One region of the Citrobacter sp. FDAARGOS_156 genome, then DNA from elsewhere that is predicted to be linked to it. Evidence: riboswitches for the same ligand, from Rfam matches in the RefSeq annotation. Region 1 holds a riboswitch; each other region holds the start of a gene.

Region 1 (4,274 bases):
TGTCTGCATCAACGCTATCAGAACCGCACTATGCCTGTGGGGCTACCGGGCCTGGCTGCCGCCTGTTTTATTCTCGGCGTTCTGTTGTACAGCACCGTGGTACGTGCTGAATATCCGGATATTGGCTCTAACTTCTTCCCGGCGGTACTGTCGGTGATTCTGGTGTTCTGGATCGGCTTTAAAGTGCGTAACCGTAAACAGGAAATTGTGGAGTAACCGTTGTCGCTGTAGGCCGGATAAGGCAAAGCCGCCATCCGGCAATCTGAACCGGTAGTGCTTATCCGGCCTCCGTTCAGTCTTACTTCTTCGTTAACAGTACTCCGCACTCCATATGGTGCGTATACGGGAATTGATCGAACAGCGCCAGACGTGAAACATTGTGCGTCTGGCTTAATGTTTCCAGGTTCTTACACAGCGTCTCCGGGTTGCAGGAGATGTACAGAATCCGCGGATACGCCTGCACCATTTTTTCCGTTTCGCTGTCCAGCCCGCTGCGCGGTGGGTCAACGAAAATGGTTTCACACTGGTAACTCTTCAGATCGATTCCCTGCAAACGGTTGAACTCGCGAACACCGTTCATCGCCTGAGTAAACTCTTCGGCCGCCATACGAATAATTTGCACGTTATCAATATGGTTAGCCGCAATGTTGTACTGGGCTGCAGCAACGGAAGGTTTGGCGATTTCGGTGGCCAGTACGCGGTTGAAGTTTTGCGCCAGAGCTAACGAGAAGTTGCCATTACCGCAGTACAGCTCAAGCAGGTCGCCTTTTGATCCTCTGGTGACATCAATTGCCCATTCCAGCATCTGGATATTCATGGCGGCATTCGGCTGGGTAAAACTGTTCTCAACCTGGCGGTAGATAATCTCTTTACCTGCAACCGGCAAGCGTTCGTCAATGTAGTCCTGGTCCAGCTCAATTTTGGTTTTGGTGGCCCGGCCAATCAAATGCACGTTCAGGTTTTGCGCCCGCAGCGCATCCCGCAGCGCTTCGGCTTCCTTACGCCATTCATCATCCAGCTTTTTATGGTACAGCATCGATACCACCGCCTGATCGCTCAGGGTGGTGAGGTAATCAATCTGAAACAGTTTGTGGCGCAGGACGTGGTTGTTGCGTACACCTGCAATCATTGCCGTCATCAGCGTATTGATAAGCTCGCTGGCCGCCGGAAAGCTGTCGACGCGAATACGGTTTTTTGTTTGGCTGTCGAACATGATGTGGTACAGGTCGTCCCCGTCATGCCACAGACGGAACTCGGCACGCATACGGTAATGGCTAACCGGTGAGCGGAACACTTCCGGAGCCTGTGCATAAAATGGCGTCATTAAGCTCTGCAGACGCACCACTTTCTCAGCTAACTGGGCGTCGTACTGTTCTGTCGGAAGGTGTTCGGGGGTCATGATGCGTCCTGAAAAATAAAAGTACGCGGGGATTGTAGGGATTGCTCATCAGATGTCCAGTTATTGATGATTTCCGATATTGTGATATCCGGTCTGGACACCAGGTTGTAACAAACTGTAGCATCCGTTTTCCGGTCCTGTGAGTTAAAAGGGAATCCAGTGTAAATCTGGAGCTGACGCGCAGCGGTAAGGAAAGGTGAAATGAGAGCGTAAAGCAGACACTGCCTGTGGGTGGGAAGTCCTCATTTCTTTTTATTCGGTATCCTGAATAACCTTCCAAGCCCGAAGACCTGCCGGCTAACGTCGCATCTGGTTTTCACTATCGCGTACTATCGGTGGACCTGCGGCATCCTTCTTATATTGTGGATGCTTTACAATGATTAAAAAATCGTTGCTGTTGACGGCGCTTTCCGTCGCGGCATCTTCTGGTTGGGCGCAGGATGCTAGCCCAGATACTCTCGTCGTTACTGCCAACCGTTTTCAGCAGCCCCTAAGTGCAGTACTTGCACCCATCACCGTCGTTACACGTCAGGACATCGATCGCTGGCAATCTACCTCGGTAAACGATGTATTGCGTCGTTTGCCTGGTGTTGATATCGCACAAAGCGGCGGTATGGGGCAAAACTCGTCTATTTTTATTCGCGGTACTAACTCCAGCCATGTTCTGGTGTTGATAGATGGTGTGCGTCTTAATTTAGCGGGAGTTAGCGGCTCGGCCGATCTTAGCCAGTTCCCGGTATCGCTGGTGCAACGTATTGAGTATATCCGCGGGCCGCGTTCCGCTATATATGGTTCGGATGCGATTGGCGGCGTGGTGAATATCATTACTACGCGCGAAAAACCAGGGACGGAACTGACTGCCGGCGTGGGAAGCAATGGGTATCAAAATTACGATATCGCAACCCAACAACAGCTTGGCGAAAATACGCGTGTCACGTTGATGGGCGATTATGCCTACACCAAAGGCTTCGATGTCGTGGCCTACGGTAGCACTGGCGCACAGGCTCAACCGGATAAAGACGGTTTCTTAAGCAAGACGCTGTATGGCGCACTGGAGCACAACTTCTCCGAGACATGGAGCGGGTTTGTTCGTGGTTATGGTTATGATAACCGCACAGATTATGACTCGTATTATTCTCCTGGCTCGGCGCTACTTGATACCCGACAGCTGTATAGCCAGAGCTGGGACGCTGGGTTACGTTTTAATGGCGAGCTGATTCAGTCACAACTGGTTTCGAGCTACAGCCACAGTAAAGACTACAACTATGATCCGAACTATGGCCGCTATGATTCCTCGGCCACGTTAGATGATATGAAGCAGTATAATGTTCAGTGGTCAAACAGCATAGTTGTTGGCCACGGTAACATTGGTGCAGGCGTGGACTGGCAAAAGCAAACTACGGAACCAGGCACTGGGTATGTTACGGACGGTTACGACCAACGTAATACTGGCCTTTATTTGACGGGATTGCAGCAGCTTGGTGACTTCACCTTCGAAGGTGCAGCACGTAGTGATGATAACTCTGAGTTTGGTCGTCATGGTACATGGCAAACCAGTGCCGGATGGGAGTTTATCGAAGGCTATCGTTTCATTGCCTCCTATGGCACATCTTACAAAGCGCCAAATTTGGGTCAGTTGCATGGCTATTACGGCAATGCAAACCTTGATCCCGAAGAGAGTAAGCAGTGGGAAGGGGCGTTTGAAGGGATAACATCAGGGGTTAACTGGCGCGTGTCAGGGTATCGCAACGATATCGATGACATGATCGACTACAACACCCACACTCAAAAGTACTACAACGAAGGCAAAGCGCGTATTAAAGGTATCGAAGCGACTGCAAACTTCGACACCGGGCCGTTGGCGCATACGCTTAGCTACGACTACGTAGATTCGCGTAATGCGATTACCAACGAGCCACTGGCTCGTCGTTCTAAACAGCAGGTGAAATACCAGCTCGACTGGCAGGTCTATGATTTTGATTGGGGCCTGACATATCAATATCTGGGGACGCGATACGATACGGACTACGTTACTTATCAACCGGTAAAAATGGGCGGTGTGAGTTTGTGGGATTTGGCAGTGTCATATCCGATCACCTCACAACTGACAGTTCGTGGTAAAATCGCCAACCTGTTCGATAAAGATTACGAGACAGTTTATGGCTACCCAACTGCAGGACGGGAATACACCTTGTCTGGCAGCTACACCTTCTGATTCACGTCCCACCGTGCTGGTGTTTGATTCCGGCGTCGGTGGGTTGTCGGTCTACAATGAGATCCGGAATCTCCTGCCGGATCTCCACTATATATATGCTTTCGATAACGTCGCCTTTCCTTATGGTGAGAAAAGCGAAGAGTTTATCGTTGAGCGTGTTGTTGAGATTGTGACTGCAGTTCAGCAACGATATCCCCTCGCACTTGCGGTTATCGCATGCAATACCGCCAGCACGGTGTCACTCCCGGCATTACGTGAAAAGTTCGCTTTTCCGGTTGTCGGTGTGGTGCCTGCGATTAAACCCGCGGCGCGGCTCACGGCGAATGGTATTGTAGGGCTACTGGCGACGCGCGCGACGGTGAAACGCTCGTACACACACGAATTGATTGCGCGCTTTGCTAACGAGTGTCAGATAGCGATGTTGGGATCCGCTGAGTTGGTGGAGCTGGCAGAAGCGAAGCTGCACGGCGAAACAGTTTCTCTGGAAGAGCTGCGCCGTATTCTGAGACCGTGGCTGCGGATGTCGGAACCTCCTGATACGGTGGTCCTTGGATGCACCCATTTCCCTCTATTACAGGAAGAGCTTTTACAGGTCCTGCCCGAGGGGACGAGGCTGGTGGATTCTGGTGCTGCGATTGCGCGTCGAACGGCCTGGTTATT
Region 2 (4,274 bases), 2.4 Mb from region 1:
TCGGCCTCGCCCGCTTTGGTCGTTTGATCGAATACATTCCGGTGTCCGTTACGTTAGGTTTTACCTCGGGTATTGGTATCACCATCGGTACCATGCAGATTAAAGATTTTCTTGGCCTGCAGATGGCTCATGTCCCTGAGCACTACCTGCAGAAGGTCGGCGCGCTGTTTATGGCCCTGCCAACCATCGACGTGGGGGATGCCGCGATTGGCGTGGTCACACTGGGGATCCTGATTTTCTGGCCGCGTCTGGGGATCCGCCTGCCGGGCCACCTTCCTGCACTGCTGGCTGGCTGCGCGGTGATGGGTATCGTGAACCTGACGGGTGGCCATGTAGCGACCATCGGGTCTCAGTTCCATTACATTCTGGCCGATGGCTCGCAGGGTAACGGTATCCCACAGCTGCTGCCGCAGTTGGTACTGCCATGGGATATGCCTGGCTCCAACTTTACGCTGAGCTGGAGTTCATTACAGGCACTGTTACCCGCAGCCTTTTCGATGGCAATGCTCGGAGCAATCGAATCTCTGCTGTGCGCTGTCGTCCTCGATGGGATGACCGGCACCAAGCATAAGGCCAATAGCGAATTGATTGGTCAGGGTCTGGGCAACATCGTCGCACCGTTCTTTGGCGGTATCACTGCCACTGCGGCAATTGCCCGTTCTGCGGCTAACGTTCGTGCCGGCGCAACGTCGCCAATTTCTGCGGTCATTCACGCGATTCTGGTGATCCTCGCCCTGCTGGTGCTTGCGCCGCTGCTTTCCTGGTTACCGCTGTCGGCGATGGCTGCCCTGCTGCTGATGGTGGCATGGAACATGAGTGAAGCGCATAAAGTTGTGGATCTCCTGCGCCACGCGCCAAAAGACGACATCATCGTTATGCTGATGTGTATGTCTTTGACGGTGCTGTTCGATATGGTTATCGCCATCAGCGTCGGTATCGTTCTCGCTTCGCTGCTGTTTATGCGCCGTATTGCACGCATGACGCGTCTGGCACCGGTCAACGTAGACGTACCAAACGATGTACTGGTACTACGCGTTATTGGCCCGCTTTTCTTTGCCGCAGCAGAGGGACTCTTTACCGATCTCGAATCTCGCCTTGAAGGCAAACGCATTGTGGTGCTGAAGTGGGACGCCGTCCCGGTACTGGATGCCGGTGGTCTGGACGCCTTCCAGCGTTTTGTTAAACGCCTGCCGGAAGGTTGTGAGTTGCGTATCAGTAATCTGGAATTCCAGCCGCTACGCACCATGGCACGCGCGGGTATCCAACCCATCCCCGGCCGTCTGGCGTTCTTCCCGAACCGTGATGCCGCGCTGGCAGATATTTAATCATACGATGTTACCGGCTTGCGCAGGCTTGCCGGTAACACTTCTCTTCTGTAAACGCGTCTGAGTTGCTATTATCCAGTTCCCCTGGTTCTGATGATATCTGCAACGATGAACGCTGATACTACATTTATATTCCGTGAAATAACTGAGGCTGATATTTCGTCCGTTCAGTCGTTTATTATCCACCATTTAAATCTCTATTTTAACGCTAACCGACCAGCACCTGAACCGCATGCAGATGTATTAAATCTGCGCTCACACTACCTCCATCAACCGCGAAATCTGTTGCTCGGCGCATGGAATAACCGACAGCAACTTATCGCTACGCTGGCGGTCTGCCAGTACGATGACCGAATACCGGCACTGCGCGGACGCTATCAATTATCCTCAACCGCGGAAATTTGCCGCTGCTACGTCGCACAGGAATATCGTCGGCAAGGCATAGGCAGCCAACTTGTCCTGCTGGCGGAACAATTTTGCGACCGACAACAATATAAAATACGCTATCTGCACACCCACCATTTTTTACCTGGTGGCTATCAGTTTTGGTTGCGAAATCACTTTACCGTCTTTTTTGATGAAGGTGGCGAACAGCAAATCGTACACATGGAAAAATATCAATAAAAATGTGACGCCGCGCAAATAATTAAATATCACAGTAAATTTCGTTATTAAGCGTGGTCAGCTCGGCAAAGAAAACATTAATTGATCAACATCAAACAATTCTCATTTAGTTTATCGGCATTTGTGTTTTTCACATAATTAATGTCACAAACACCAAAGCAACGAATTGATTTTATTGAATTTAAAAATAAAAGCGGTATCAACCCTACTTATTCAAGCGGTTGACGGGGCTATTCGATACCGATAAAGTCCCCACCGACAGTATTTCAGAATCTATTTATCATTTTGAAACGGAATATGGTGCGGATTATTTTAATCTTATGCCATAGCTGCCCCCGCAACTGTAAGCGGAAACTGAATATCACTGTGTCGTGGATTATCCACGACAGGTCACTGTAAAGAACGCCTTTATGGGAAGGCCGATATTCAGATTGCCGCGAGCCAGGAGACCTGCTGTCAAGGTTGTATACATTGAGTGGACGGGATGGTCCATGGGGTGATTTATTTGACGAATGAATAATATAATTTCTGAACAAATTGGCAACAATATGTTTTATTTTCATATTATCTTGCCCGCAGTTCACGATTAGATGTCATCTATCGTCATGTGCCTGTCCCGAATTTATGGAACGAAATGAACCATGACCAGACGTTCAGATTCTGGCATGAACGGGACAACGCTAATGCACGCAAAAATAACTTCTGCTTATTGCAAACTTTCACTTCTGGCACTGACTGGCGCAGCACTCTTCCTGACCAGCAATATGGCTTCTGCGGCAAAAACAGAATATCCATTAACGATCAAAAACTGTGGTAGGGATATTACGTTTAATCATGCGCCAAAACGCGTGACTACCGTTGGACAAAACAGTACTGAAATCCTCTATTCCCTGGGTCTGGCCGATCGTGTTGTTGGAACATCACTGTGGTTTGGCCCGGTACCTGAACAGTACAAAGCAGTGAATGACAAGATTGCAGTCATTGCGCAAAACATCCCGAGTTTCGAAGGGATTATTGCGAAAAAACCGGATCTGGTGGCCAGTCAGTTTGAATGGCAGATTGGCCCTGCGGGCACAGTTGCCTCTTACGAACAATTTAGCGAATTACACGTTCCGGTTTATACCGCCCCAGCCGATTGTGCCAAAGACAACGAAGACGGCGGCGACGGCGTGCGTAAGAGCATGTTTGATATCGCCATGGTCTATCAGGAAATTGCCGACCTGGCGAAAATTTTTGATGTACAGGACAAAGGCGATGAACTGATTGCCAGCCTGAAAGCACGTGAAGCCGCTGCGAAAGCTAAGATTGCCGGCATGGACAACCACGTATCTGCCGTCTTTTGGTTCTCCAGCGCCGACCTGCAGCTTGACCCCTATGTCGCCGGGAAATTTGGCCCCGCGGCGTGGATAGCGCAATCTCTTGGGGTGAAAAATGTCATTGATTCCGCCGAGGAGTGGCCAACAGTAGGTTGGGAAACCATTGCCAAAGCCAATCCATCGGTCATCGTCCTCGGCGAGATGGGCCGTCGCCGCTTCCCGGCCGATGACTGGAAAGTCAAAATGGAATACCTCACGTCCGATCCTGTTACCCGGCTGATCCCGGCAGTGAAAGAAAACCACCTGCCGGTGATCGACGTGCAAACCATGAACGCGGGTATCAGAACCATTGACGGACTGGAAAAACTCGCCGATGCGCTGGTGCAATATGGTCTGGCGCACCCTCAGACGACTCACTAACTCTCGTCGCGCGTTATGCCTTATACGGGCATAGCGCCCTTTCGTATTCCGGGAAGTCGTAAACAATGAGCGAATTACGCAGGACGCGTCATGCCATGAGCCAGCTTGCATGCAGGACGCTGTTCCACGCGCTGTGGGTCAGCATGGTGATGTGCGGCGTCCTTCTGGCGGGCATTTCAATCGGTGAGACGGTTATCCCGTGGCAGCATGTCAGCCATACGCTGGCAAACCGCTTGTTTGATACACAGTATGCGGTGGATGCGCTTGATGCCGGGATTATCTGGAACTACCGCCTGACCCGCGCGCTGGTTTCCGCCTGTTGCGGAGCCTGTCTGGCGGTTTCAGGCGTGGTTCTCCAGTCGCTGCTGCGCAATGCGCTGGCCGAACCTTACCTGCTGGGTATTTCTGCCGGAGCCTCAACGGGCGCGGTGCTCATCGCCCTGACCGGACTTGGCGCAGGGATCATTTCCATGTCGCTTGGCGCGTTTATTGGCGCGCTGACGGCATTTCTGTTTGTCGCGCTATTGGCGATGGCGGCAAGGGGCAAAAGCGGCTCGGCCACCACGCAAATCATTCTCGCCGGGATTGC
Region 3 (4,274 bases), 1.7 Mb from region 1:
TCATGTTTGTACCCCACCATTGAATCGAGGGTATTCACCGCTTTGTAGGCCATCGCCAGCGGCGCACCGCCCAGTAAGAGGAAGAACAACGGCGCGATGATGCCGTCAACGGTGTTTTCCGCCACGGTTTCCACCACGGCGCGGTTGATCTGTTTTGGTTGCAGCTGTGAGGTATCACGTCCCACAATCCAGGAGAGTTTTTCCCGGCTTTCGGCAAGATTATTGGCACGCAATGGACGCTCTACATCCAGCGCAGCATTTGCCAGACAACGCCCCGCCAGCACGGTAAAGATCATCCACACCTCTACGCCCCATCCCAGCCACGGGTGAATGGAATTCGCCAGTGTCAACACCCCCCAGGAAACGCCCCATGTCACACCAACCACCACGAGCCACATCACGGCACCGCCGATTCTCAGCGTGCTATCACTATGGCAATAACGCCGAATGACGCGCTGGATTGCGGAGATAAGGTTGCCGATCCAGCGCACCGGATGCGGCCAGTTCTGCGGATCACCAATGATAAAATCCAGCAGCCAGGCAACGCACCACGCAAGGATCGTCATAGCGCGCTCCTCGCGGCTGTCAGCCAGTGGCTAAGCATCTGCGGACGTTGAGCAAAATGAACGTGCAGATAACTGGCGAAGGTGTTTCCGACCTGCCAGCCGCCGGACCAGGCTTGCAGCGTTTTGCCATCACGCACCTTGCGGCAATTCATCACCGCCGGGGTTTCAGGGGTAAAGTCGGAATAGTGGAATTCATGCCCGCGCAGGACTTCACCGGCCGTTGCCAGCAATGTTTGCTGTGTGGCTTGTGCCTCGCAGTAGCCAAACCGGGTCAGCCGTTTGCCCATTTTGCTGTGCCCAGGAATGATATCCGCCATTAGCCAGCAATCGCCGTTGCTGTCCTCCAGCGAGCTACCGAGATACATCAACCCTCCGCACTCTGCATAAATAGCGACGCCACGCTGATGCGCCGCTCGCAGTTGCTCCAGCATGGTGACATTACGGGCCAGGGCCGCAGCATGCAGTTCCGGATATCCGCCGCCTAACCAAATCATCTGACAGTCTGGTAAACAGGTATCATGCAGCGGGCTAAAACGAACAATATTGAGGCCCGTACGCGCCAGTAATGTAATGTTATCCGGATAATAAAAGTTGAACGCCTCGTCATCAGCAATGGCCAGCGTTAGCCCTACCCCTGCGTCTGCTGCCGGTAGCGCGGGCCATTCGCCAACAGGAAGGGTGTTTAACTGGCTTAATGCCAACAACGCGTCGATATCCAGCGTCTGTTCCAGCGTCGCGGCAAAATCCTGCCACGGCTGCTGGTTGATAACTGACTCACGAGCGGTAACTAAACCCAGATGACGTTCAGGAAGCGCGACGCCCTCCATGCGGGGAACGTAGCCTAATACAGGCACGGAGCAGTAACGCTCAATGGCAACTTTGAGTAGCTGGTAATGTGTTTCGCTGTTGACCCGATTAACAATCACGCCTGCAATGTTCAGACTGGGATCAAAATGCTGGAATCCCATCACCGTGGCGGCTATCGAAGTGGAAACCGCCTTACCATCAACCAGCAAGATGACCGGGCAACCTAACTGTTTCGCCATCGCCGCAGTACTGCAGTAATCAGGGTCTGTACCATAGCCGTCATATAACCCCATAACGCCTTCGATAACGGCAATATCCGCGTGCTGCATCTGCTCGCAAAATAAGGCATTCAGTGTAGAGGTGGGTAGCATGAAGCTATCAAGATTACGGGAAGCCGTGCCGCACACCGCGGTGTGCCAGCCAGTATCAAGGTAATCAGGACCGACTTTGCATGGCTGGACGCGTAAACCGCGCTTTTTCATCAGGCTCAACAGGCCCAGCGTCACCGTGGTTTTGCCACAGCCGCTACCGGTACCTGCAAGAACAAATGCGTGAAAACTGGCCGCCATACCCTGATCCTGTTCAGGGTGGTAGGGGTGTATAGATACCCAGTCTCTCGACTGTATGCATCTGCGCAACCCACTTCCCACCGAAGTTGTTGGTAGTCACCGACAGGCAGGTCTTCTGGCTTAGCGTCGTCCTCGCCCGTCCTTCCCAATCTTGCGATCAGTGGTCTATACGGGGTCGTCAGCATCACAGCAGCGGGGGCTGCGGGGGATTCTCACCCCCTTCCCTACCACAAATGTGGCAAACCTGTCAGTTCAAGAGCCGATTTAATTTGGCTCTGTGTCTTGAGGCAAATTCACGACCTCATGACAATAATTCAATTTAATATCTTGCCGGGTACATTCAACCAATGTTATGGCCTCAACCCGTTTATTCATATGTTCATTTTTTGAATGAAAGCGTCATTAAAGAATAAAGAAAGTCTTTCACACAGACACTGTATCTCATCACAAAAATAAAAACTGGTGCAGTTTATCCCTCAAATACTATTATTTTGTTGCGCTATGACAATTTATTGACTGCTGTAGTTATTTTTCATTTTATAATGACTGACATAGCGTACGATATCAAAAATCGGCAATAGCAAATTATTGCTATTTAAGCTGTCTCTTCAGATGAGGTGACATTTATTTGCTGACGGAAAGCCTGCGGCGTAACCTGGTACGTTTGACGGAATACTTTGCAAAAATAACTGGTTTGTGAAAAGCCTAAATTTCGCGCAATACTGGCGATGCTCCAGTCGCTATGACAAAGCAACTCTTTGGCACTCGCCATTCGCTGTTGATTTACCCATGCGTTAAACCCTATCCCCTGATATTTTTTGAACAATTTGCTGAAATAGTAAGGACTGAGATAAACGTGAGAGGCAACATCTTCCAGACGCAGCTCGTCTGATAAATGCGCATCAATATAGCGCAAGGCTTTCTTCATTTTACTGTCATGCGGATTGGTACTGCGGTTAGCGCGTACCGGTTCTGACTGCTGCGGATTGTCTTTGATTACGACGAAATTCAGTTGTTTTTTAAGACAGTTTTCTACAATGAGCTTTAGCAAATCCGCGGAAGCAATAACCCGCGAATAGTCCATTTCCGGTACATTACGAAATTCACTCACCAGTTCGGGATCGGCTTGCCAACGGTCGTCCACGTTCAGAATATCCACCAGCCCCACGTCATTGCTTAGGCGCACCTGGCCACATAAGACAAACCCGACCAGATGTCCCGCAATGACCAGCGGAATGGAGAAGTCGGTAAGTCCGGCATGGCAGCGATAAATGCAGGGTTGATCGGATTTTGAAGCTTCCAGTCCCCCACAGCGATCGCTCATACGACATCGTGTACTATGCTGAGGATGCTGGCGCATCAACTGGCAAAAAGGAGTGAAATTAAAAAGCTCAGAAATTTCATCACCGTGAATATTGACAACCACAACAGCCAGACTGGTGGCCTGCGCAAAATCCTGTGCGATTTTATTAATGAGTTCTGAGTTCAGGGCACTCGCAGAAATCATGATAAAACCTCTCAGTTAATTTATTGTTATAAATAAAACACATTATTTACATCTGCTTTTCATCTCGCTATCCAGAGCAATGATAAAAGGCGTATTCGAACATAACAAAAGTCTCCCATTCTTGGGAGACTTTTTAAGCGGTTCAGGAAACCTGATCACGAAAACAGTTATTACATTTCAAAAATAAACATTTTCCGTGAAGCTAACGCTCATTTTCCTCCAGCTTACAGCTATTACACGGTAAGTTTTTGCCAATAAAGTAACGATAAATTGCTGCCCCCGCACAAGCGCCAATGATAGGTGCCACGATCGGGACAATAAAGTAAGGAATATCACGCCCCCCAGTCATCGCGACATCCCCCCAGCCCGCCATCCATGCGAACAATTTTGGCCCAAAATCACGAGCCGGATTCATGGCAAATCCGGTAAGCGGTCCGGTCGATGCCCCAAGAACGGCAACCAGAATACCGATCAGTAGTGGTGCCAACGGCCCCCGGGGAATCCCATTGCCATCATCGGTGAGCGCCATGATCATCCCCATCAGAATGGAGGTAATCACAACTTCCACCAGTGCAGCCTGCCAGACGCTGAGTGCAGCGGCAGGATAAGTGCTAAATATGCTGGCAAGCTGCAAACTTTCGAGGCTACCCCGCACCATGTGGTGGGCGGTTTCATACTCGATAAACAAACTGCCATACAACAAATAGGCGAGCAGAGCGCCACCAAAGGCACCAGCCACCTGAGCAATGGAGTACGGCAACACTTTACGACCTGGAAAACAAGCAAACAACCACAGTGCGATGGTGATAGCGGGATTGAGATGTG

What was found. A riboswitch is a leader RNA that binds a small molecule or an ion and turns the genes downstream of it on or off. The one in region 1 is predicted to bind cobalamin.
Region 2: linked by a shared signal. The riboswitch ahead of AL515_RS14170 (ABC transporter substrate-binding protein) and the one ahead of btuB (TonB-dependent vitamin B12 receptor BtuB) in region 1 are both predicted to bind cobalamin.
Region 3: linked by a shared signal. The riboswitch ahead of AL515_RS10545 (cobyrinate a,c-diamide synthase) and the one ahead of btuB (TonB-dependent vitamin B12 receptor BtuB) in region 1 are both predicted to bind cobalamin.

What each region holds. Positions count from the first base shown of each region.
Region 1 is NZ_CP014030.2:527,724-531,997, forward strand. Features, by position in the region: gene AL515_RS02560 (YijD family membrane protein) at 1-216, shown strand, start outside; gene trmA (tRNA (uridine(54)-C5)-methyltransferase TrmA) at 299-1,399, opposite strand; cobalamin riboswitch at 1,515-1,711, shown strand; gene btuB (TonB-dependent vitamin B12 receptor BtuB) at 1,776-3,614, shown strand; gene murI (glutamate racemase) at 3,559-4,274, shown strand, end outside.
Region 2 is NZ_CP014030.2:2,893,292-2,897,565, forward strand. Features, by position in the region: gene dauA (C4-dicarboxylic acid transporter DauA) at 1-1,325, shown strand, start outside; gene AL515_RS14165 (GNAT family N-acetyltransferase) at 1,434-1,949, shown strand; cobalamin riboswitch at 2,192-2,421, shown strand; gene AL515_RS14170 (ABC transporter substrate-binding protein) at 2,633-3,685, shown strand; gene AL515_RS14175 (FecCD family ABC transporter permease) at 3,751-4,274, shown strand, end outside.
Region 3 is NZ_CP014030.2:2,188,443-2,192,716, reverse strand. Features, by position in the region: gene cbiB (adenosylcobinamide-phosphate synthase CbiB) at 1-566, opposite strand, end outside; gene AL515_RS10545 (cobyrinate a,c-diamide synthase) at 563-1,942, opposite strand; cobalamin riboswitch at 2,031-2,205, opposite strand; gene pocR (transcriptional regulator PocR) at 2,538-3,449, opposite strand; gene pduF (propanediol diffusion facilitator PduF) at 3,652-4,274, opposite strand, start outside.